Regions from separate parts of the Pseudobacillus sp. FSL P4-0506 genome, predicted to be linked through region 2. Evidence: a T-box and tRNA genes for the amino acid it is inferred to sense, from the RefSeq annotation. Region 2 holds a T-box; the other holds one or more tRNA genes.
The links. The T-box of region 2 lies ahead of ileS (isoleucine--tRNA ligase). A T-box ahead of a tRNA ligase gene usually reads a tRNA of that ligase, here a tRNA-Ile.
Positions count from the first base shown of each region.

Region 1: it has a tRNA-Ile gene. The T-box ahead of ileS (isoleucine--tRNA ligase) is inferred to sense a tRNA for this amino acid. The anticodon was not compared.

Region 1 is NZ_JBBOOI010000002.1:187,479-198,620, forward strand. It holds gene MKZ02_RS22850 (LTA synthase family protein) at 1-1,837, opposite strand, end outside; gene MKZ02_RS22855 (hypothetical protein) at 2,273-2,707, opposite strand; tRNA gene MKZ02_RS22860 (tRNA-Ser) at 3,536-3,623, opposite strand; tRNA gene MKZ02_RS22865 (tRNA-Asn) at 3,637-3,708, opposite strand; tRNA gene MKZ02_RS22870 (tRNA-Ile) at 3,715-3,788, opposite strand; tRNA gene MKZ02_RS22875 (tRNA-Gly) at 3,800-3,873, opposite strand; tRNA gene MKZ02_RS22880 (tRNA-Gln) at 3,883-3,957, opposite strand; tRNA gene MKZ02_RS22885 (tRNA-His) at 3,974-4,049, opposite strand; tRNA gene MKZ02_RS22890 (tRNA-Tyr) at 4,059-4,143, opposite strand; tRNA gene MKZ02_RS22895 (tRNA-Phe) at 4,181-4,256, opposite strand; tRNA gene MKZ02_RS22900 (tRNA-Asp) at 4,308-4,384, opposite strand; tRNA gene MKZ02_RS22905 (tRNA-Met) at 4,388-4,461, opposite strand; tRNA gene MKZ02_RS22910 (tRNA-Ser) at 4,485-4,577, opposite strand; tRNA gene MKZ02_RS22915 (tRNA-Met) at 4,581-4,654, opposite strand; tRNA gene MKZ02_RS22920 (tRNA-Ala) at 4,674-4,746, opposite strand; tRNA gene MKZ02_RS22925 (tRNA-Pro) at 4,772-4,848, opposite strand; tRNA gene MKZ02_RS22930 (tRNA-Arg) at 4,863-4,939, opposite strand; tRNA gene MKZ02_RS22935 (tRNA-Leu) at 4,953-5,041, opposite strand; tRNA gene MKZ02_RS22940 (tRNA-Gly) at 5,048-5,122, opposite strand; tRNA gene MKZ02_RS22945 (tRNA-Leu) at 5,177-5,258, opposite strand; tRNA gene MKZ02_RS22950 (tRNA-Lys) at 5,266-5,341, opposite strand; tRNA gene MKZ02_RS22955 (tRNA-Thr) at 5,367-5,442, opposite strand; tRNA gene MKZ02_RS22960 (tRNA-Val) at 5,463-5,535, opposite strand; tRNA gene MKZ02_RS22965 (tRNA-Glu) at 5,539-5,613, opposite strand; rRNA gene rrf (5S ribosomal RNA) at 5,663-5,778, opposite strand; rRNA gene MKZ02_RS22975 (23S ribosomal RNA) at 5,881-8,812, opposite strand; rRNA gene MKZ02_RS22980 (16S ribosomal RNA) at 9,018-10,571, opposite strand; gene MKZ02_RS22985 (sigma-54 interaction domain-containing protein) at 11,037-11,142, opposite strand, start outside.
Region 2 is NZ_JBBOOI010000001.1:3,157,456-3,168,597, reverse strand. It holds gene MKZ02_RS15785 (MerR family transcriptional regulator) at 241-651, shown strand; T-box leader at 985-1,223, shown strand; gene ileS (isoleucine--tRNA ligase) at 1,273-4,371, shown strand; gene MKZ02_RS15775 (YdcF family protein) at 4,911-5,945, shown strand; gene MKZ02_RS15770 (VanZ family protein) at 6,196-7,353, opposite strand; gene MKZ02_RS15765 (response regulator transcription factor) at 7,567-8,241, shown strand; gene MKZ02_RS15760 (sensor histidine kinase) at 8,238-9,596, shown strand; gene MKZ02_RS15755 (hypothetical protein) at 9,730-10,263, shown strand.

The DNA of each region.
Region 1 (11,142 bases), on a different contig from region 2:
AAAGCTCTAGTTTGTACTCCGCCTCTTGCTGAAGTTCCTTAGCTTTTGAAAGCCGGGCTTCTTCTAATTTTTCTCCTGTAGATGAATTGTAAAACTTGCCGTTAATGGACGTAACGGCCGGACTAACGAAGTCGCCATTACGGAATGGGACCAGCGAATCGTGCTTATCGGATAATATATCTGTGCCGAATTGAATATATTCCTTTGAATCAATTCCAAGTAGATGGAGAAGTGTTGGAAGCAGATCAATTTGTCCGCTGTATTCGTGGTTGACTCCCCCTTGGATGCCAGGTGCGTGAATGAATAAAGGTACTCTTTGTAATCCCGTACTTTCAAAAGGGGTTATCTCTTTTCCTAACACCTGCTTCATCGCCTTATTATGATTTTCAGAAATGCCATAATGATCGCCGTACATAACGATCACCGTGTTATCATACAAGCCTGATTCTTTTAGAGCCGTAAAGAATTGCCTTAACGCTTCATCTGCATATCGGGCCGTTTGAAAATAACGGTCAACAGATTTATCACCGGTTGTATGAGGCGCAATCGTTGTCTCCTCATCCGCTATCGTAAACGGATAATGATGACTTACTGTGATAAATTTCGTGTAAAATGGCTGCGGCAATGATTTTAACAAAGGCATTGACTGCTCAAAAAATGGCTTGTCCATTAAGCCGTAATCCGCTAAATCTTTCGGATTCATTTCATAGTAGCTGGAATCAAAAAATCGATCGTAACCAAGTGATTTATAAATCTCGTTACGGTTCCAAAAGCTTCCCGAATTTCCATGGAATACAGCCGAAGTATAATCATACCGATCTAAAATAGCTGGAGCTGCCTGATATGTGTTTAACCCTTTGGTAGTAAAGGCTGCCCCTTGCGGCAGACCGTATAAAGAGTTTTCAATCATAAATTCTGCATCCGCCGTTTTTCCTTGGGCTGTTTGGTGGAAAAAGTTATCAAAATAAAGGGTGTTTTTATCCCTTGTTAACGAATTTAAAAATGGTGTCACTTCTTCCCCGTGTAATTTATAATCAATTAAAAAGTTTTGAATGGACTCAAGGTGCAAATAGACGACATTCATGCCTTTAGCTGCACCGAAGTATTTCGGATTTGGTTCTGCATAATTTGTTTTTACATAATTGTTCACTTCTGTGATGTCATCACTATCTGCCAGTACCCTTTGTGCAGAGGCCCTTGTGCTTTGAACAGCATCGTAAATGGTGTAATTATACATCCCTAAATACTTTACGATATATTTACGATCAAATCCCCTTGTCAATAATTCAGGGCGATCGGCCTCTGCTAATGCTAAGTTAACACCTGAAATTCCCATACCTAACAATAGGACTGTGCTTGCTTTCAAGCGATTCGTATCTTTCATTTCGATCTTCACAAACTTCAAGGCCAGCAGTCCTGCCAAAAGGACAAGATCAATGAAAAATAAAAAGTCATATGGTTTTAAAAGATACACTATACTTGTGCTTACATCGCCTAAGTTTTCCGTTTGGGTTAACGTCGGCAACGTGACAAAGTCATTGAATGACCGGTAATACAAAACATTAGCAAACACCAGGATGGACAAGAGTGTATCTATGATTAATAGGGCTATATACTTTCTTCTTCCTTTAAAAAAGAACGCCAACCCTAAAAACAGTAAAGACGAGCCTAAAGGGTTCAGAAACAGCAGAAACTTCTGTACAGAATTATCTATTCCTAATTCAAATTGTGTTAATTGGACAACATAGGTTTTCACCCATAGAAGAACGGCTGCTATAATAAAAAAGCCAATAAATTTGTTCGAAAATCCTTGCACCTTTTGAAACACATTATTCATTCTTGTAAACCTACTTTCTAGCAAACTTCTTTTCTAAAACTATTAATCTAGTGGTACTTTCTTTGGACTATCTAAAGTTGAGATTCTTGACTTTAAGCAAAGTGATGAAGGTCTATCACTTCTCTACCGTACACTGTTTATATGTCCGCCGTGTGTCCAAGTGAACAAATTAAGCAAGATGCTACTAATAACCTAGAGGTCCAATACTGCACTCCTGTCAGTACGGAAGATTATGACAATGCGGAGGAGCATATGGCACGTACAGAATGAATGGCAAAGAACATACTTCCCCTCTTCTTTATAGGACGACACTAAGTAACCCCTCCTTTATTATGAGGAGGGGTGTTATCAGAATGGATCTGGCAATAATATAATCGTGTGAACAAATTACTTGATCCCTTCACTGCCGCTTGTTTCGGCTTCAATCACTCAAAGCTATTCCAATGAAATTTCCTGGTTCTGTTTATTAAAGAAATGGAAACCTGCATATGTTTCTTCTTTTATTTCTTTAGGCAATTTAGTAGCCATAATAAAATATGGCTCATGAGGCACTTTAATTTTATAATCAAACGAAACATTTTGTAATTCCACTTTTATAGAAGCGACCTTATCATTATTAATCCGCCCCATAACTACTCCATACTGACCTTCACTTGTTTCAATTCCTTCATAAGCTAAGCCACTGTTGATAGTACCACTGTAAAGAATACGAAGATTTCTATTGAGGCCTTCTTCTAAAATAGCCTTATGTAAGTTCGAATCAACTTTGTAAAGAGCAACATGTATACTCGATTCTCCCAGATGTACGGCTTGTACCAATGTAAGTTTCACATTAGAACGGCCAGAAGTTTGGTTTTCCCACTTTGCCAAATACGCTTGGATGTCGTCGTTATTATTTTTAATAGGGTATCTCATCATGTAAGACATGATTGAAATAAGTACGGCTGCTAACATAACAATAATAATTAAAGCTTTTTGTTTAGAAATTACAATCCCCTCTTTGATTAATATAAGCTCCGTTATTGGTATAGGAAAGGACCTTCATTAGAAGATCCTTTTTGCTGCTTATTCACTTAAAGCGTTCATTTACCGATTATAAAATCCTTAAGGCAGCTGCCTTTTCTCAGAAAGTAAAGTTTTGAAAAAGTGAAATAGTAATAATTAATGTTGATAAAGTACCGAAAGATGTTAGAGTAATGATTTTCCGGTTATTCTGCTCTTTTAAAGGTTTAATGAGTTCATAAATCGCTGCAATCCATATAAATGCGAATACTATGCTAATAATGATTATGGACATATTTCACATACCCTTTCTCATAGTTTTTTATAGCTTAGCATTAAAGTGATTGTTCCACAACTCAGCTCTTTAGATGGATAAAACCTCTAAGCATTAAGTAAATCACCCGTACACTCTTAGTAACAACTTTTTTGCCTTTATGCCGTCATTTGAAAATGGCGCTGGCCGGATGATCACCGGTTTAATAGTTTTTTACAGGCTTAATTGTGGAAAAATCAAGAAAAAAATCTTCCATAAATGTAATGACAAAACATACAAAGAAACGAGAGCTCTTGCATGTTTTTACTTGCCTTAGCGCTTCAAATTTCCGCTTCGGAGATTATAAACTTATAGATGTAAAAAACACCCTTATTCTTCCCATAGAAGAATAAGGGTGTTTTGGAAGAAAACTATATGTATGACGGAGAAGGAGGGATTTGAACCCTCGCGCCGCTTACGCGACCTACACCCTTAGCAGGGGCGCCTCTTCAGCCTCTTGAGTACTTCCCCAGAAAAATAAAAACTCCGCAGGCAAGATTCGAACTTGCGACCGATCGGTTAACAGCCGATTGCTCTACCACTGAGCTACTGCGGAATAAAGTGGGCCTGAATGGACTCGAACCACCGACCTCACGCTTATCAGGCGTGCGCTCTAACCAGCTGAGCTACAGGCCCATTTATGCAAATGGAGCGGGTGATGAGAATCGAACTCACGACATCAGCTTGGAAGGCTGAGGTTTTACCATTAAACTACACCCGCATTAAAAACTGGCTGGGCTAGCTGGATTCGAACCAGCGCATGACGGAGTCAAAGTCCGTTGCCTTACCGCTTGGCTATAGCCCATTAATAATAATATGTATGGGGCGATCGATGGGAATCGAACCCACGAGTGTCGGAGCCACAATCCGATGCGTTAACCACTTCGCCACGACCGCCATTCTCACTGGTGGAGGGGGACGGATTCGAACCGCCGAACCCGGAGGGAGCGGATTTACAGTCCGCCGCGTTTAGCCACTTCGCTACCCCTCCATCTGAAATAGAGATAGTTTTTTAGACAATGAAAAAATGGTGGCTCAGGACGGAATCGAACCGCCGACACATGGATTTTCAGTCCATTGCTCTACCGACTGAGCTACTGAGCCACACAAAAATATTATATATCAACAGCAAGACACTCCTTGCTGGAAGAAATATGGCGGTCCGGACGGGACTCGAACCCGCGACCTCCTGCGTGACAGGCAGGCATTCTAACCAACTGAACTACCGGACCAGATTGCGGGGACAGGATTTGAACCTGCGACCTTCGGGTTATGAGCCCGACGAGCTACCGGACTGCTCCACCCCGCGACGATAACATATAAAAATAATTATGGCGGAGGAAGAGGGATTCGAACCCCCGCGCGGTTTAACCCGCCTGTCGGTTTTCAAGACCGATCCCTTCAGCCAGACTTGGGTATTCCTCCATATAGCGGCGGAGGGGATCGAACCCCCGACCTTGCGGGTATGAACCGCACGCTCTAGCCAGCTGAGCTACACCGCCAAACTAAATATAAAATCAATGGAGCCTAGCGGGATCGAACCGCTGACCTCCTGCGTGCAAAGCAGGCGCTCTCCCAGCTGAGCTAAGGCCCCACGTTACAATATTTAGAGCAATAACTGGTCGGGAAGACAGGATTCGAACCTGCGACCCCTTGGTCCCAAACCAAGTGCTCTACCAAGCTGAGCTACTTCCCGTAAAAACGGTTAAATGGCGCGCCCGAGAGGAGTCGAACCCCTAACCTTTTGATCCGTAGTCAAACGCTCTATCCAATTGAGCTACGGGCGCATTGCTTTATAAATGGTGCCGAGGACCGGAATCGAACCGGTACGGTAGTCACCTACCGCAGGATTTTAAGTCCTGTGCGTCTGCCAGTTCCGCCACCCCGGCATGATATGGAGCGGAAGACGGGATTCGAACCCGCGACCCCCACCTTGGCAAGGTGGTGTTCTACCACTGAACTACTTCCGCATTTCCGCAGAATGTTCTGCCTTTTCACTAAAAAAGATTTAAGAGAAAAAACGATGCGGGTGAAGGGAGTCGAACCCCCACGCCTTGCGGCGCCAGATCCTAAGTCTGGTGCGTCTGCCAATTCCGCCACACCCGCATATAAATGGTGAGCCATGAAGGACTCGAACCTTCGACCCTCTGATTAAAAGTCAGATGCTCTACCAACTGAGCTAATGGCTCGTTCTGAAAAAAGTTGAAAGGGAAATGGTGCCGGCAAGAGGACTTGAACCCCCAACCTACTGATTACAAGTCAGTTGCTCTACCAATTGAGCTACACCGGCTTACTAGGTAAAGGCAAAAATGGAGGATGACGGGATCGAACCGCCGACCCCCTGCTTGTAAGGCAGGTGCTCTCCCAGCTGAGCTAATCCTCCAAATGGTGACCCCTACGGGATTCGAACCCGTGTTACCGCCGTGAAAGGGCGGTGTCTTAACCGCTTGACCAAGGGGCCTTCTATGTATGTAAAGGAAACCAAAAGAAAAACCCCGATTAGGGGGCTTGCCTGGCAGCGTCCTACTCTCACAGGGGGAATCCCCCAACTACCATCGGCGCTGAAGAGCTTAACTTCCGTGTTCGGGATGGGAACGGGTGTGACCTCTTCGCTATCGCCACCAGACTGTATAAAGTTGAAAGAGTTTGTTCTTTCAAAACTGGATAATATGTGTCAGTAACCGGCAACTCCGTGCCATTTCATGTGTGACGCCGTTAGGCGTATCATTAGGATAAGTCCTCGATCGATTAGTATTCGTCAGCTCCACGTGTCGCCACGCTTCCACCTCGAACCTATCTACCTGATCATCTTTCAGGGATCTTACTAGCTTGCGCTATGGGAAATCTCATCTTGAGGGGGGCTTCATGCTTAGATGCTTTCAGCACTTATCCCGTCCGCACATAGCTACCCAGCGATGCCTTTGGCAAGACAACTGGTACACCAGCGGTGCGTCCATCCCGGTCCTCTCGTACTAAGGACAGCTCCTCTCAAATTTCCTGCGCCCGCGACGGATAGGGACCGAACTGTCTCACGACGTTCTGAACCCAGCTCGCGTACCGCTTTAATGGGCGAACAGCCCAACCCTTGGGACCGACTACAGCCCCAGGATGCGATGAGCCGACATCGAGGTGCCAAACCTCCCCGTCGATGTGGACTCTTGGGGGAGATAAGCCTGTTATCCCCGGGGTAGCTTTTATCCGTTGAGCGATGGCCCTTCCATGCGGAACCACCGGATCACTAAGCCCGACTTTCGTCCCTGCTCGACTTGTAGGTCTCGCAGTCAAGCTCCCTTGTGCCTTTACACTCTGCGAATGATTTCCAACCATTCTGAGGGAACCTTTGGGCGCCTCCGTTACTCTTTAGGAGGCGACCGCCCCAGTCAAACTGCCCGCCTGACACTGTCTCCCACCCGGATCACGGGTGCGGGTTAGAAGTTCAACACAGCCAGGGTAGTATCCCACCGACGCCTCCACCGAAGCTGGCGCTCCGGTTTCAAAGGCTCCTACCTATCCTGTACAAGCTGTGCCGAAATTCAATATCAGGCTGCAGTAAAGCTCCACGGGGTCTTTCCGTCCTGTCGCGGGTAACCTGCATCTTCACAGGTACTATAATTTCACCGAGTCTCTCGTTGAGACAGTGCCCAGATCGTTACGCCTTTCGTGCGGGTCGGAACTTACCCGACAAGGAATTTCGCTACCTTAGGACCGTTATAGTTACGGCCGCCGTTTACTGGGGCTTCAATTCAGAGCTTCGCGTGAGCTAACCCCTCCTCTTAACCTTCCAGCACCGGGCAGGCGTCAGCCCCTATACTTCGCCTTACGGCTTCGCAGAGACCTGTGTTTTTGCTAAACAGTCGCCTGGGCCTATTCACTGCGGCTCCTCAGGGCTATGCACCCCAAAGAGCACCCCTTCTCCCGAAGTTACGGGGTCATTTTGCCGAGTTCCTTAACGAGAGTTCACTCGCTCACCTTAGGATTCTCTCCTCGCCTACCTGTGTCGGTTTGCGGTACGGGCACCTTTCACCTCGCTAGAGGCTTTTCTTGGCAGTGTGGAATCAGGAACTTCGGTACTAAACTTCCCTCGCCGTCACAGCTCCGCCTTGATGGTGATGGGATTTGCCTCATCACCGGCCTAACTGCTTGGACGCACAACCAACTGTGCGCTTGCCCTATCCTCCTGCGTCCCCCCATTGCTCAAATGGTGAAGAGGTGGTACAGGAATATCAACCTGTTGTCCATCGCCTACGCCTATCGGCCTCGGCTTAGGTCCCGACTAACCCTGAGAGGACGAGCCTTCCTCAGGAAACCTTAGGCATTCGGTGGAAGGGATTCTCACCCTTCTTTCGCTACTCATACCGGCATTCTCACTTCTAAGCGCTCCACAAGTCCTTCCGGTCTTGCTTCACCGCCCTTAGAACGCTCTCCTACCACGGACACCACAAGGTGTCCATCCACAGCTTCGGTGATACGTTTAGCCCCGGTACATTTTCGGCGCAGAGTCACTCGACCAGTGAGCTATTACGCACTCTTTAAATGGTGGCTGCTTCTAAGCCAACATCCTGGTTGTCTAAGCAACTCCACATCCTTTTCCACTTAACGTATACTTGGGGACCTTAGCTGGTGGTCTGGGCTGTTTCCCTCTTGACTACGGATCTTATCACTCGCAGTCTGACTCCCAAGGATAAGTCTTTGGCATTCGGAGTTTGTCTGAATTCGGTAACCCGAGGGGGGCCCCTAGTCCAAACAGTGCTCTACCTCCAAGACTCTTCCCTTGAGGCTAGCCCTAAAGCTATTTCGGAGAGAACCAGCTATCTCCAGGTTCGATTGGAATTTCACCGCTACCCACACCTCATCCCCGCACTTTTCAACGTGCGTGGGTTCGGGCCTCCAGTAAGTGTTACCTTACCTTCACCCTGGACATGGGTAGATCACCTGGTTTCGGGTCTGCGACCTCATACTCATGCGCCCTATTCAGACTCGCTTTCGCTGCGGCTCCGCCTTTACGGCTTAACCTCGCATGAAATCGCAACTCGCCGGTTCATTCTACAAAAGGCACGCCATCACCCATTAACGGGCTCTGACTACTTGTAGGCACACGGTTTCAGGTTCTCTTTCACTCCCCTTCCGGGGTGCTTTTCACCTTTCCCTCACGGTACTGGTTCACTATCGGTCACTAGGGAGTATTTAGCCTTGGGAGATGGTCCTCCCGGATTCCGACGGAATTTCACGTGTTCCGCCGTACTCAGGATCCACTCTGGAGAGAACGATGTTTCGGCTACAGGATTGTTACCTTCTCTGATGGGCCTTTCCAGACCTCTTCGCCTACACCGTTCTTTTGTAACTCCGTATAGAGTGTCCTACAACCCCAGAAGGCAAGCCTTCTGGTTTGGGCTGTTCCCGTTTCGCTCGCCGCTACTCAGGGAATCGCGTTTGCTTTCTCTTCCTCCAGGTACTTAGATGTTTCAGTTCCCCGGGTGTGCCTTCTCCTACCCTATGGATTCAGGTAGGGATACTGTTCCATTACGAACAGTGGGTTTCCCCATTCGGAAATCTCCGGATTAACGCTTACTTACAGCTCCCCGGAGCATATCGGAGTTAGTCCCGTCCTTCTTCGGCTCCTAGTGCCAAGGCATCCACCGTGCGCCCTTTCTAACTTAACCTAAAATGGCGATTACTCGGTTATTGCTTGGTTACTTTTATACGATATTATCCAGTTTTCAAAGAACAAGATTGCTTACCTATAGAGAAGGAATTCATCCTTCAAAACTGAACAAAAAACAATGCCGTTAATTCGCTTGTGAGAACAGCGTTCTCTGTTGCTACTACGTGCGGCTAAAAGCCTGGCACGGTTCACAATTTCCTTAGAAAGGAGGTGATCCAGCCGCACCTTCCGATACGGCTACCTTGTTACGACTTCACCCCAATCATCTGCCCCACCTTAGGCGGCTGGCTCCCGTAAGGGTTACCCCACCGACTTCGGGTGTTGCAAACTCTCGTGGTGTGACGGGCGGTGTGTACAAGGCCCGGGAACGTATTCACCGCGGCATGCTGATCCGCGATTACTAGCGATTCCGGCTTCATGCAGGCGAGTTGCAGCCTGCAATCCGAACTGAGAATGGTTTTATGGGATTGGCTAAACCTTGCGGTCTTGCAGCCCTTTGTACCATCCATTGTAGCACGTGTGTAGCCCAGGTCATAAGGGGCATGATGATTTGACGTCATCCCCACCTTCCTCCGGTTTGTCACCGGCAGTCACCTTAGAGTGCCCAACTGAATGCTGGCAACTAAGATCAAGGGTTGCGCTCGTTGCGGGACTTAACCCAACATCTCACGACACGAGCTGACGACAACCATGCACCACCTGTCACCGCTGTCCCCGAAGGGAAAGATCTGTCTCCAGACCGGTCAGCGGGATGTCAAGACCTGGTAAGGTTCTTCGCGTTGCTTCGAATTAAACCACATGCTCCACCGCTTGTGCGGGCCCCCGTCAATTCCTTTGAGTTTCAGCCTTGCGGCCGTACTCCCCAGGCGGAGTGCTTAATGCGTTAGCTGCAGCACTGAAGGGCGGAAACCCTCCAACACTTAGCACTCATCGTTTACGGCGTGGACTACCAGGGTATCTAATCCTGTTCGCTCCCCACGCTTTCGCGCCTCAGCGTCAGTTACAGACCAGAGAGCCGCCTTCGCCACTGGTGTTCCTCCACATCTCTACGCATTTCACCGCTACACGTGGAATTCCGCTCTCCTCTTCTGCACTCAAGCCTCCCAGTTTCCAATGACCCTCCACGGTTGAGCCGTGGGCTTTCACATCAGACTTAAGAAGCCGCCTGCGCGCGCTTTACGCCCAATAATTCCGGACAACGCTTGCCACCTACGTATTACCGCGGCTGCTGGCACGTAGTTAGCCGTGGCTTTCTGGTCAGGTACCGTCAAGGTACCAACAGTTACTTTGGTACTTGTTCTTCCCTGACAACAGAGCTTTACGATCCGAAAACCTTCTTCACTCACGCGGCGTTGCTCCGTCAGACTTTCGTCCATTGCGGAAGATTCCCTACTGCTGCCTCCCGTAGGAGTCTGGGCCGTGTCTCAGTCCCAGTGTGGCCGATCACCCTCTCAGGTCGGCTACGCATCGTCGCCTTGGTGAGCCGTTACCTCACCAACTAGCTAATGCGCCGCGGGTCCATCTGTAAGTGACAGCTAAAAGCCGCCTTTCCATTCTTCTTCATGCGAAGAAAAAGAATATCCGGTATTAGCCCCGGTTTCCCGGAGTTATCCCAGTCTTACAGGCAGGTTACCCACGTGTTACTCACCCGTCCGCCGCTAACTTGAACAGAGCAAGCTCCGTCAAGTCCGCTCGACTTGCATGTATTAGGCACGCCGCCAGCGTTCGTCCTGAGCCAGGATCAAACTCTCCAAAAAGATTGTTTGACTTGCTCATAATTTAAAAATAAGAATTAACTTACTGGCATGTATTTTGTTCAGTTTTCAAAGATCAATTTGTTTTGTTGCCGTTATCAACGACAACTATATTATAATAACATATTACAATATTGGTGTCAACATTTTTTTATAAAATGTTTTTTAAAAACGCCTTCTTTTAACGGCGGAAAACCAATATACCATGCGATTAATAAATAAGTCAATAAGTTTTTTAGAAAAAATAGAAAGTAATTAAGTTCTACAGCAATGACAGATAGTTGCACATAGATAAAAAACAAAAAATCCTCCATTCAAAGAGGATTCATCGTTCAAATTTCACTCGTTCCATAAATTTAACGCCCGCTGTTTGCGAAGCTTTATAGCGTAATAAATGGGTAAGATAAGCATCCAAGTTAAACTGCTCTCTATTAATAAAGTTGATCAACGTTAATTCCTTTGTTTCTATTACCCCTTTATATTATATGCTTTTATTTTATTGTATAGAGTGACCCGGGAGATTCCTAGTTTTTTAGCTGTCGCACTTTTGTTTCCATAAGTTTCAGCAAGAACT
Region 2 (11,142 bases):
TAGGTCAAGTGATTGATTTATACTTTTTAAAGCGCTTCTTAACCATACACATTTCAAGTCAGCTATCAATTTAATTGAGAGCTAGCCATGTCTTTTTGAAAATATATTCTTCTCTACTAATCAAGCTAGTCTTTATTTTCCTTTGATAGGACTTTGACATTCAGCAAACATTAAGATAACGTCTCCTTATAATATTAGAGTTAACTCGAGGTCTATGATATTAAGAAAGGGAGAGTAATATTGAAGACATATTCTATCAGTGAAGTGGCTAAAGAATTAAATTTGACAGTATATACTTTGCGTTATTACGACAAAGAGGGACTTATGCCTTTTGTAGAACGGACAGCTAGCGGTACACGCTTGTTTAAGGAGTCTGATATCGATGCTTTAAAAATCGTGGAATGTCTAAAATCCACCGGAATGCCTATTAAGGAGATTAAAAACTTCATTGATTGGTGTTCTGAAGGGGATTCCACGTTGCAACAAAGGTATGACATGTTTATGGAAAGAAAGGCTAATGCAGAAGCACAGATGGAAGAATTGAAGAAAACAATGAAACTGATTGAGCATAAATGCTTATATTACAAAACTGCATTGGAAGCCGGTACGGAAGATATTCATAAAAACAATAAAATAGAGATTCCTAATTAATAGAAGACATTTATATTCATGTATATATAGTGCAGGTAGTCTGTTTGCATCATTTGCTACGGTTAACATATAAAGAAGAAGCCGGTTTTCCAAAGTGAATTTCGGCTTTTTTCTTTAACTTTGTAAAGATTTATACTTAAATTGAAAAGAGTGATTGTTTAACAAGAACTAAAAGATTTAGACACCAATAAAACACAGAGATTTTGATTTGTCGCTTTTATTTGATTTGTCGTTTTTCTTGATGAAATATGACGCCTAAAAGGGCTATTCCTCTTATAAGAGATATTTGACTGTTTCTTTTGCATCTGTTACGATAAATTTTAATAAAAGCATACAAATTCGTTGATGAGAAAAAGTAGCGTTTCGTCTTGATCCACAGAGAGCTGACATTTTGGTGCAAGTCAGTGTTCGAGTGTTACGTGAAGATCCTCTCTGAGAAGCTAGACCGAATTTTAAAGTAAGTCTAGCCGGGCGTCTACCGTTACAAGGAACACGTATGATTGTACGTTGCTAAGTGCTATTGATCGGATCAATAGAATTAGGGTGGTATCGCGGTTAACCCCGTCCCTTACTAGGGATGGGGTTTTTGTGTGCTTTAAAAAAATTTTAGGAGCGATATCTATGAACTCTAATGAAGAAAGTAAAGAAACAGTTGTACAGCGGGAGAAACAAATACGGAATTATTGGGCAGAAGCAGATACCTTTCGTCAATCTGTACAATTAAGAGAAGGCAAAACACCTTTTGTTTTTTACGAAGGGCCTCCCACTGCCAACGGTCTACCCCATGTAGGGCATGCCTTTGGTCGAACGATTAAAGATGTAGTGGCAAGATACAAAACAATGCAAGGCTTTCAAGTAGAAAGAAAGGCTGGCTGGGATACTCATGGTCTTCCTGTAGAACTGGGGGTTGAAAAGCAGCTCGGTATTTCAGGAAAACATGAGATTGAACGCTACGGTGTAGAAGCTTTTATTAATCAATGCAAGGAAAATGTATTCACTTACGAGAAGAAATGGCGATCGTTTACGGAAGAATTAGGCTATTGGGTGGATATGGATCACCCCTATATGACACTAAGCAATAAATATATCGAAAGTGTTTGGAACATTTTAAGTAAGGTTCACAAAGATGGGCGATTATATAAAGGGCATCGTGTGTCACCATACTGTCCTAGCTGTCAAACTTCTCTGAGTACGCATGAAGTAGCGCAAGGCTACAAAGATGTAAAGGATTTATCAGCAACGATAAAATTTAAGCGCCTTGATGCAGATGAAGAATATTTCTTAGGATGGACAACAACACCATGGACATTGCCTGCAAATGTTGCCCTTGCCATGAATCCAACGTTAACATATGTGCGTGTTCAAAAGGATAATGTAATTTATATACTGGCCAAATCATTAGTAGGAAAGGTACTTGGTGATGAGGTAAGTATACTTAGTGAACATAGTGGTCATGAGTTTGAGGGAGTACATTATGCTCCACCATTTGATTATGTAACAGTTAAGAGAGGACATCATGTCGTATTAGCAGATTATGTTACTGAGGATAGCGGAACCGGTATTGTTCATATTGCTCCCGCTTACGGTGAAGAAGATTATAAAACCGTCCAGCAGAATGATTTATCCTTTGTCAATATTGTCGACCAAAGAGGATGTTATACAAACGACGTTACAGAACTTTCAGGGAAGTTTGTGAAGGACTGTGATGTAGACATTATCAAAATGCTTTCTGAACGAGGCATCCTTTTTCACAAGGAAAAATATGAGCATAGCTATCCGCATTGCTGGAGATGTGATTCTCCTTTACTGTACTATGCAACGGATAGTTGGTTCATTAAGATGTCGTCTTTAAAGGATCAGATGCTTGCGAACAATTCAGCTGTTAATTGGTACCCAGAGCACATTAAAAACGGACGTTTTGGAAACTTTCTTGAAAATCTTATGGATTGGAACATAAGCAGAAATCGATACTGGGGCACCCCTTTAAATGTTTGGATATGTTCAAATTGTCATTATGAAGAAGCGCCTGGCAGTATAGAAGAACTTCAAAAAATAGCCAGGGCTCCGCTAGCAGACACGCTGGAATTGCATAAGCCCTATATTGATAAAGTACAGTGTATATGTCCGAAGTGTGAGAGCGTAATGCAGCGAACGCCTGAAGTCATTGATGTTTGGTTTGATAGTGGTTCTATGCCATTCGCACAGCATCACTATCCGTTTGAAAACAAAGAAAAGTTTGAGTCGCAATTTCCTGCAGATGTCGTTATTGAGGGGATTGACCAGACGAGAGGTTTCTTCTACAGCCTGCTTGCTGTTTCGACCTTATTTACGGGAAAAGCTCCATATAAAAACGTCTTGTCACTTGGACACGTACTTGATGAAAACGGACAAAAAATGTCTAAGAGCAAAGGGAATGCTTTAGATCCTGTTGAGCTTATAAAGCAATACGGTGCGGACGCACTTCGCTGGGCATTTCTGGTTGATAGTTCACCATGGAATCCAAAGCGTTTTTCAAAGAAAAATGTGCAAGATGCAAAATCAAAATTGATTGACACATTAGATAATACTTACAAATTTTATGCCATGTATGCGAAGATAGATGGGTTCGTATATGATGGAAAGCAAACAGGTGAGAGAACAACCCTGGATAAGTGGATACTTTCACGCCTTCATAATACGGTTAAACTCGTTAATCGTTATATGGATCACTATCAATTCACTCAAGCCACACGAGAAATTGCCATGTTAGTTGATGAATTAAGCAATTGGTATGTACGACGGTCAAGAACTCGTTTCTGGGTGTCAGGGCTTTCAGAAAATAAAAAAGCAGCCTATTCAACGCTATTTGAAGCACTTACTACGATCAGTCGCTTGTTAGCTCCGTTTGTTCCATATGTTGCAGAAGATATCTATTTGAAATTAGATCAAGAAAGTGTTCATTTACAAGACTATCCAAAAGCTAATGAGTCGATGATTAATCCTAATTTAGAGGAAGATATGCAAACGATCTTGAAGATAGTAGAATTGGGCCGGAGTGTTCGTAACGCCCAAAGCATTAAGGTTAAGCAGCCCTTGCAGAAAATAATCGTATGGAATAGTGAAGGGGAACACCTTTTGCAAGATTACACAGACATTATTAAAGACGAACTGAATGTTAAAAATGTTATTTATACGAAAGATTTATCACAATATGAATCCACTACATTAAAACTGAATTTTAAAACAGCAGGTGCAACGTTTGGTAAACTGGTAAATGCAGTGAAACAATATGTCGATCAACTAACTGATACTGAGAAGAATACATTACTTGATTACGGTCAAATAAAAATCAATATAGAGGGGCAAACGGTAATATTACAGAAGGAGCATATCAACGTTGAGTATGCAGTTTCCTCTGGTTTTGAGACGGCGGGCGATCAGCAGCTAAAGGTAATAGTGGACACAAAACTTACCCCTCAATTAGTAGAAGAGGGGCAAGTTAGAGAATTAATTCGAGCGATACAAGACACTCGCAAAAAAATAGGTTTACCTGTTGAGATGTATATAGCGGTCAATATTTCAGCAACAGCTAAGGCGAAAGAAATAATTCAGCGCTTTGAGAGCCTAATTAAAGAAAACGTGCTTGTTCACGATATTAGCTTTGAAATGCTAAGCGATTCCGAACAGTATATGGAAGTAAAACTTGGTGATGAGACAGTAAAGGTCTCATTGAGGTATTAGGTTATCATACAAAAAAAGAAAAGCCCTGCGGTCAGCTAATTTTCAAACTGGCCGCAGGACTTTTTTAATACAATCTCCTAAAAAGCAGTGAAACATTCGGGTTTAAAAACCTTCTTTTTACAACATTTTGATTATGATAGGTTAAAGGGTTGATCTTACGATTGTAGATGGAGTAAATCGTTTAAAACTGCCAGGCATTGAAGTATTAAGAGGATGTTTGATGATATCAACATTGGGATTATAATGATCAGTATGCCGGGCATACAGCGAAAGTTATCTTGCTATCATAGCTGTTCGAATCTTTTAATTTCCGCGCTAGAAATTTTCAATACTGAGTATATAATTTTAGTTTTCTAGGCATGATTATACATGATAAAAAAAGCAGGGTGAATTTATAAATATAACAAAATCATTTGGAAAGGAAAGGGGTTTTTTGATGGTAAACTAAAAAAATAGGAAAAAATAAAAAAGGCTTTATAAACTGATACTACTATCATGTATAATGAATTGGGCAATCTTTTAAGAAATCGAGGTATAAAATGGTTATTCTTGGACTTATTACTCTTGCTTTATTTGTTGTTTTCCTGGGATTTTATTTAACAGATCCTAGACGAATGATAAACGGTTTTCTATTTAACCTGTTTTTTTGTTCATTACTTACTTTTTGTGGTTATGTAGGGTTCAGCTCAGGTAATCGGATTTTTATGATAATTGCTATTATTCCACTTGTATTTCTACTCTTTATCTCAACATTTGGATTATTCGCTTTAAGTATAGGGTTATTTTTAAATGGACGAATCCTGATGAAAAAAGAAAGCAGGCGATTCTCCAACAGTTTAACCCTCATTTCAGGGATCTTTCTTTTATTATTGTTCTTATTTAGAACCATGAATCCTGAGCGTTTTTTATCTGCTGAATTTCGACCTCTATACGCTGGGGCTTCTTTAATAATCGTTTATTTCTTTCTACACTTAACCAATTTTTTAACTGCTTATTTTTTGTATCAATTTAATAAGCCGAAATATGACCAAGACTTTATCATCGTGCTTGGCAGCGGGTTAATTAACGATAAAGTGCCGCCGCTTTTGGCCAGTCGAATTAATAAGGCAATTGATTTTTATTGGAAACAAGCGGATGCTGCTTTCCCGCCTATTATCCTTTTCTCAGGCGGACAAGGACCGGATGAAAACCTTTCTGAAGCGGAAGCCATGCAAAAGTATGCTATAGAGAAAGGAATTCCTTTTGAGCATACATTAACAGAAACACGTTCAGTTAATACATTCCAGAATATGCTTTACTCAAAACAAATAATGGATTCAGTAAAAGGAGACAAATATAACAGCATCTTTACTACAAACAATTTCCATTTATTCAGGGCTAGCCTGTATGCAAAAAAGGCAGGTTTAAAGAGCCAAGGAATTGGTTCAAAAACTGCACTCTACTACTGGCCAAATGCCATGATTCGCGAGTATATTGCCATTGTCGTGATGCAACGTAAACGCCATACCATTGTAGTAGGAACAATTTTAGGATTTTCAGTCCTGCTAACCATTATTTATTTATTAGTTTTATAACCAATACAAAAAGCCATTCACCTTTTGTGAATGGCTTTTCTAATATGAATTAGTTAAGTTTAAAGACGCATCATCGATCAAGTTTAAATGTCAATCGTTGCTCCATAGCCAACCTCGCGATGAATAGTGATTCTTCCATCATGAACTTTAATGATGTTATTGGCCATGCCCAATCTTAGTTCGGATCCTCTATGTGCTGATCCAGTGTTGGTTCCGCGAATAAATCTTAAAAAATGAAACAAATCCTGTTTTAAGAAATTCCCTTATTTTTTCTTGGGACAATATCTGCAGCATGGTCAAAGTAGAAAGTGCGTTTCCCTTTTTTTAACATGACCAAAACGGCATGAATGCATAAAGTCAGCCACATGATGCTAACAAACGTGAAGATAGCCACTGTTACCCATACATGAATAGCGTAAAAGTGAGATTCTATTTCTAATTTAATGTGGTCGAGAAGGTTAAGTGACATAGATGCCAGCCAAGGTAAATATAAGGCAACGGTTCTTTTTAGCATAGCTTGCCATGAAGGGATATCCCCCTCCAAATTCGCGAGTTTAAATCGCATTATACTTGTTCCGATTGTTTTTCCTCCCCATAGGAGAGGCAAAACAAAGTACAGCACCACAAAGCCAACTGTTGTATATATCAGTTCTGCGAATCCACTTGATGTGAATAGTCCGACTGTGAAAGTAAACGTTAACTTAATGACAATATAATCTATAAGTACAGCAAGTAATTGCGACAGCGGCGGCACTAGAGGGCTCTTCTGCATTTTTTCCGCTTTCGCCAATAGTTTTTCCTTGGAAGGAAATAAAGCCAATATGACTGGAGCCACAAGAAAACCAAAGAGCGCACCTGTACTATTTAACATTAAATCGTCAACATCAAATAAACGATAGGGGCATTTATAAATTCCATAAATTCCAGTAACCTGTGTTATTTCGTAAAAGAGAGACAGGGCAAATCCTAAAGCTAATGCCTTTTTCCAATATTGTTTTTCTTTGAAAAAGTATCTCAAATATACGCCAAAAGGAAGTAATAATAGAAAATTAAATGCTGCCTGCCAGAAGGCACTTTGATTGAATATCTGAATATACGACCTCGGTTGTGACCAAATAATTGAACTGCTTTTAAAAATATCTCCTATAAAGGTGAATGGCTTTAATGAATAATAAATGGTATCTGGTGATTGAAAAGCACAAGTATTCCTAGTTGATGGAAGCGGCAGGAGAACTAAAAATAGTGCTGATAGCATATAGAAAATAAACGAGTAAACAACAATGGAAGCCCAAATACTAAAATATCCATACTTTCGATAGCTATATACCAGCCAGGGAATGACAAGTAGATAACCCAATACACCAAACATAATAAAGGCGGTCATGATCGGTTGGATATATACAGACATACATACACCTCTTTTTGCTCAGTATACTTTGAATCAATTTAAAAAGCAGGCAAAATGCGCTGATATTTACGCATCTTGTCTGCCTTATTATTGTTTAATTGGATACAAGATATTCATAGCGCAATTTTAAAGTAATTAGATAAGTCATTAGGCTGGCATGGTAAAATTAGGTGTAATTTTCCTGTTTTATTAATGAGGGGAGGCACCCAATTTATGAAGCTAACAATTTTGCATATAGAAGATGATCAAGAAATTGGCTCATGGGTAAGCAAATTTTTAACAGAACGTGGATATGAAGTCATTTGGATTACGTCTGGTCATGAGGCAATGAAGCATATGGAACGGGCTGATCTTGTTATCTTGGATATTATGTTGCCGGGGTTAGATGGTTATACAATCGGTCAGCGTCTGAAGAAGAAATACCCGAATACACCAATTATGATGCTATCGGCAAGAACTTCTATGGAAGATAAGTTACAGGGACTCAGTTTCGCGGATGATTATATGACAAAGCCGTATCATCCTGATGAGTTAGCTGCCCGTATTCAAGTACTAGTAAGGCGATTAGGAGTTATTGCCCCAGAAAATATCGAGGTTATGCATTTACGAATTGATCAGAAGTCAAATCGGATCATCAATACAATTTCTAAGGAAGATATTATTTTGACGGGAAAACAATTTCATATATTTATGTATTTATTAGACCACTTGAATCAAATATTGACGAAAAAACAAATTTACGAAGCAGTGTGGGGAGATGCTTATATTGAAAGGGATAAAACATTAATGGTTCACATACGCCATTTGCGTGAAAAAATTGAGTTGGACACAAGCAATCCGCAAATCATTGAAACAATCCGAGGGCTTGGATATAGGATGAAATCATGAATATCATACAATCTTTAATGACGAGATATTTGTTTCTTATTTTATTTGCCCTCGTCCTTTTTCCTCTTATTCCAGCCATTTATTATTCCCCTCTTCTGTTCAATAAAGGATTATACGATCCAAAGGAAATAGAAGCTATATGGAAGCGGGAAGCAGTTGAATTAGATGGCAAGGAAGCGAAGATAATTCATCATCGTCTTCAGTCTATAAAAAATAAGTATCCAAAGGCTAAGGTTTTCTGGGTAAATGGAAGTGGCGAATCTAGATTTATTGGAAAGAGGTCTGCCGATATTCCTGAAAATTGGACATTTACCGATTCTCTTATATTTATGGAGGAAAGCAAGTTTCATGTGGATACGTTTTTACAAAATAAAAACCCTCAAAATGTATATACCATTACGGCATTAATAGGAAACGATCCTAGACAAGGGATAATGGTTCTTCAAGTTCCAATTACTGATACAAACCTTGGCAGTATTTCTCTATACAAAGACTTTCCATTTATCATATTTTTTATTTCTGTTAGTGGAGCTTTTTTATTAATCTCTTGGTTTTTCTTCTTTAATATACGCAACCGGCTTGTTAAGCTTCAATTTGCGATGTCTGAAACGGGAGATGAAGGTATCCCTGATGAAGTCGGGATTAGAAAAATGGACGAGATTGGAAGGCTTGAAGGTGCTTTTAACGAGATGATCAACCAGTTGAAATGCAGCAGGGATAGAGAGAAAGAGGAAGAAAATCTTAGGAAACAGCTAATCGCCAATATGTCTCATGACTTGCGAACACCCTTAACAGTCATGAGACAGCACGTATATTCCGCAAAGAAGTACCCAGCATCCTCTGCAGTAATAGAATCACTTCAAATTGTTGAAAACAAACTGGATGATATGGACAAAATGATCAACAATCTTCTTTCTTACACACTGCTTTCAGCTGGTAAACATCCGATTGAAATGCGAGACACGGATATATTGGATGAAGTTCGGAAAGTTATAGCGGAATGGTATCCTATATTTGAACGGTATAAGTTTGACATAGATATTGATTTACCGGAAAGATCGCTGATATGGAAGGTAGACCCTATTTGGTTTAAAAGTATTTTGGATAATTTAATTCAAAATGTTACTCGGCATGCTCGTTCAGGGCGATATATTGGAATTCAGGCGGTTGAATGTCATGGCTCCACTTTCATTGTCATTAGGGACAGGGGGGAAGGGTTTAATCATGAATCTGAAGATAAAGGTGCCGGAATTGGGCTATCAATTGTTTCGCTTATGATGAAGGAAATGAATTTAGATTGGGAAATTGCCACTTCCTCGGAGGGAACCAGCATTTATTTGGGCATGAAAACTTAAACAAAACTTAAACAAGAAGTCATCTTAATGAACACCTTTGCAGTATATCCTTTTTATAAATAACAAATAGAAAGGATTGTGTTCAAATGGAGATGAGTACTCAAAAAATGAGAATGAGAAGAGAGAATGTCTTTTGAACTTAAAACATGAGAAACAATTAAAGTCAGAAATAGCTGACAAAACTTATTTGACTAAAGGATGGGGCTATACTGCAGCTCTTGCACTGTTGCCGTATGCGATTTTAAAATCGCTTTGGGCATGGGGATCAACGGTAGGAATTGAAACAAAACAAGCTCTACGAGATGTAGCAGGATTTGGCGATACCTTAAAGGAAGGACCTGCTTTTCTATTTACGTTATATACCATCGGAATAGACTTCACCGCTGTCTTAGCGATACTGGCATCTTTATTTGCTTTAGCTCTTGTGACTTCCTGGGGGGAGAAACTGCCAAAATGGTTGTTAATCTTATCAGGGTGGTCAGTTGGGGTGTTGACAGTTCTAGTTAGCTTCTTGACAGCTCTTCAATTTTTGGGAGTGCTTCCTAAAGGATACACCGAAGGGTTAGCCACTTGGGTGTATGTAGTAACGTATGGAGGATTGTTCTTGTGGGGAGTAACTGTATTTATAGCAACTTTGTCGTTCCAGCATCGGATTAAAAACAAATAATTTCATAAAGATAAAGGATATTTTAAGCGATAACCTACTTCCAGAGCTTATCTTGAATACCCCTTTCAGTGTCCAAAAACACTTAACACTGAAAGGGGATTTGATGGTTGCCATCTCAAGGTACTTGAGCGCAGTACAGAATTAAAAGTGGTTGGCGCAGGTCTGGGTCTTAGTTCCAACGCTTGGAAAGGGATCGTGCGTTTGGGAACTATCGATGATTTAGAAATAAAATGCCGCCTCATAAAAAGCATGAAATTCCTTGATCAAAAAGGAGATCTGATAAGCGAAATGGATATTGAATGCTTAAACCATAAATATAAGGAAAAAGTCAGTTAGGGAGAATAAACATGAGCTTTAGAAGAGAGTCAAAAATTTTAGAAATCCCCAAATGGGGGGATATTTACATAAGTCCTGAGAAAGTGCCTTCGCCGTTCATGTAACTAAAGAAGAAAGAGATGCTATTTATTTAGATAGTTTTCTATGGCATTTAGGTAGTTGGAAAGCTGTTAATTTTTCTGCTAAAGATGAAGCTGTAGAATTTTTTAAAAAAAGAGCACTTAAATTTAAAAGACAAATATCTATGCATTTTCATTAAAAAGAGATTTTCAAAAATAAAAGAATACCCATCAGTAACTTTTTTTAATAGATGAGTGTAAAGTCTTTCACCCATTTATAAATCGTTGTTTCTGGCACGCCAAATCGCTGCTTAATTCTTTAACCGGGCTCCCGGAACGATACAAATCGACATTCTCTTAAAGTCATCATTATATTTTTCGCCTGCAGGTTTATCTTCTAATTCGGCCACATCCTCTCAAAATAATTCCAGGGGCTTAATTAAACGGTGTCCACGAAACTATATTAACTCCGCGTCTTTATACC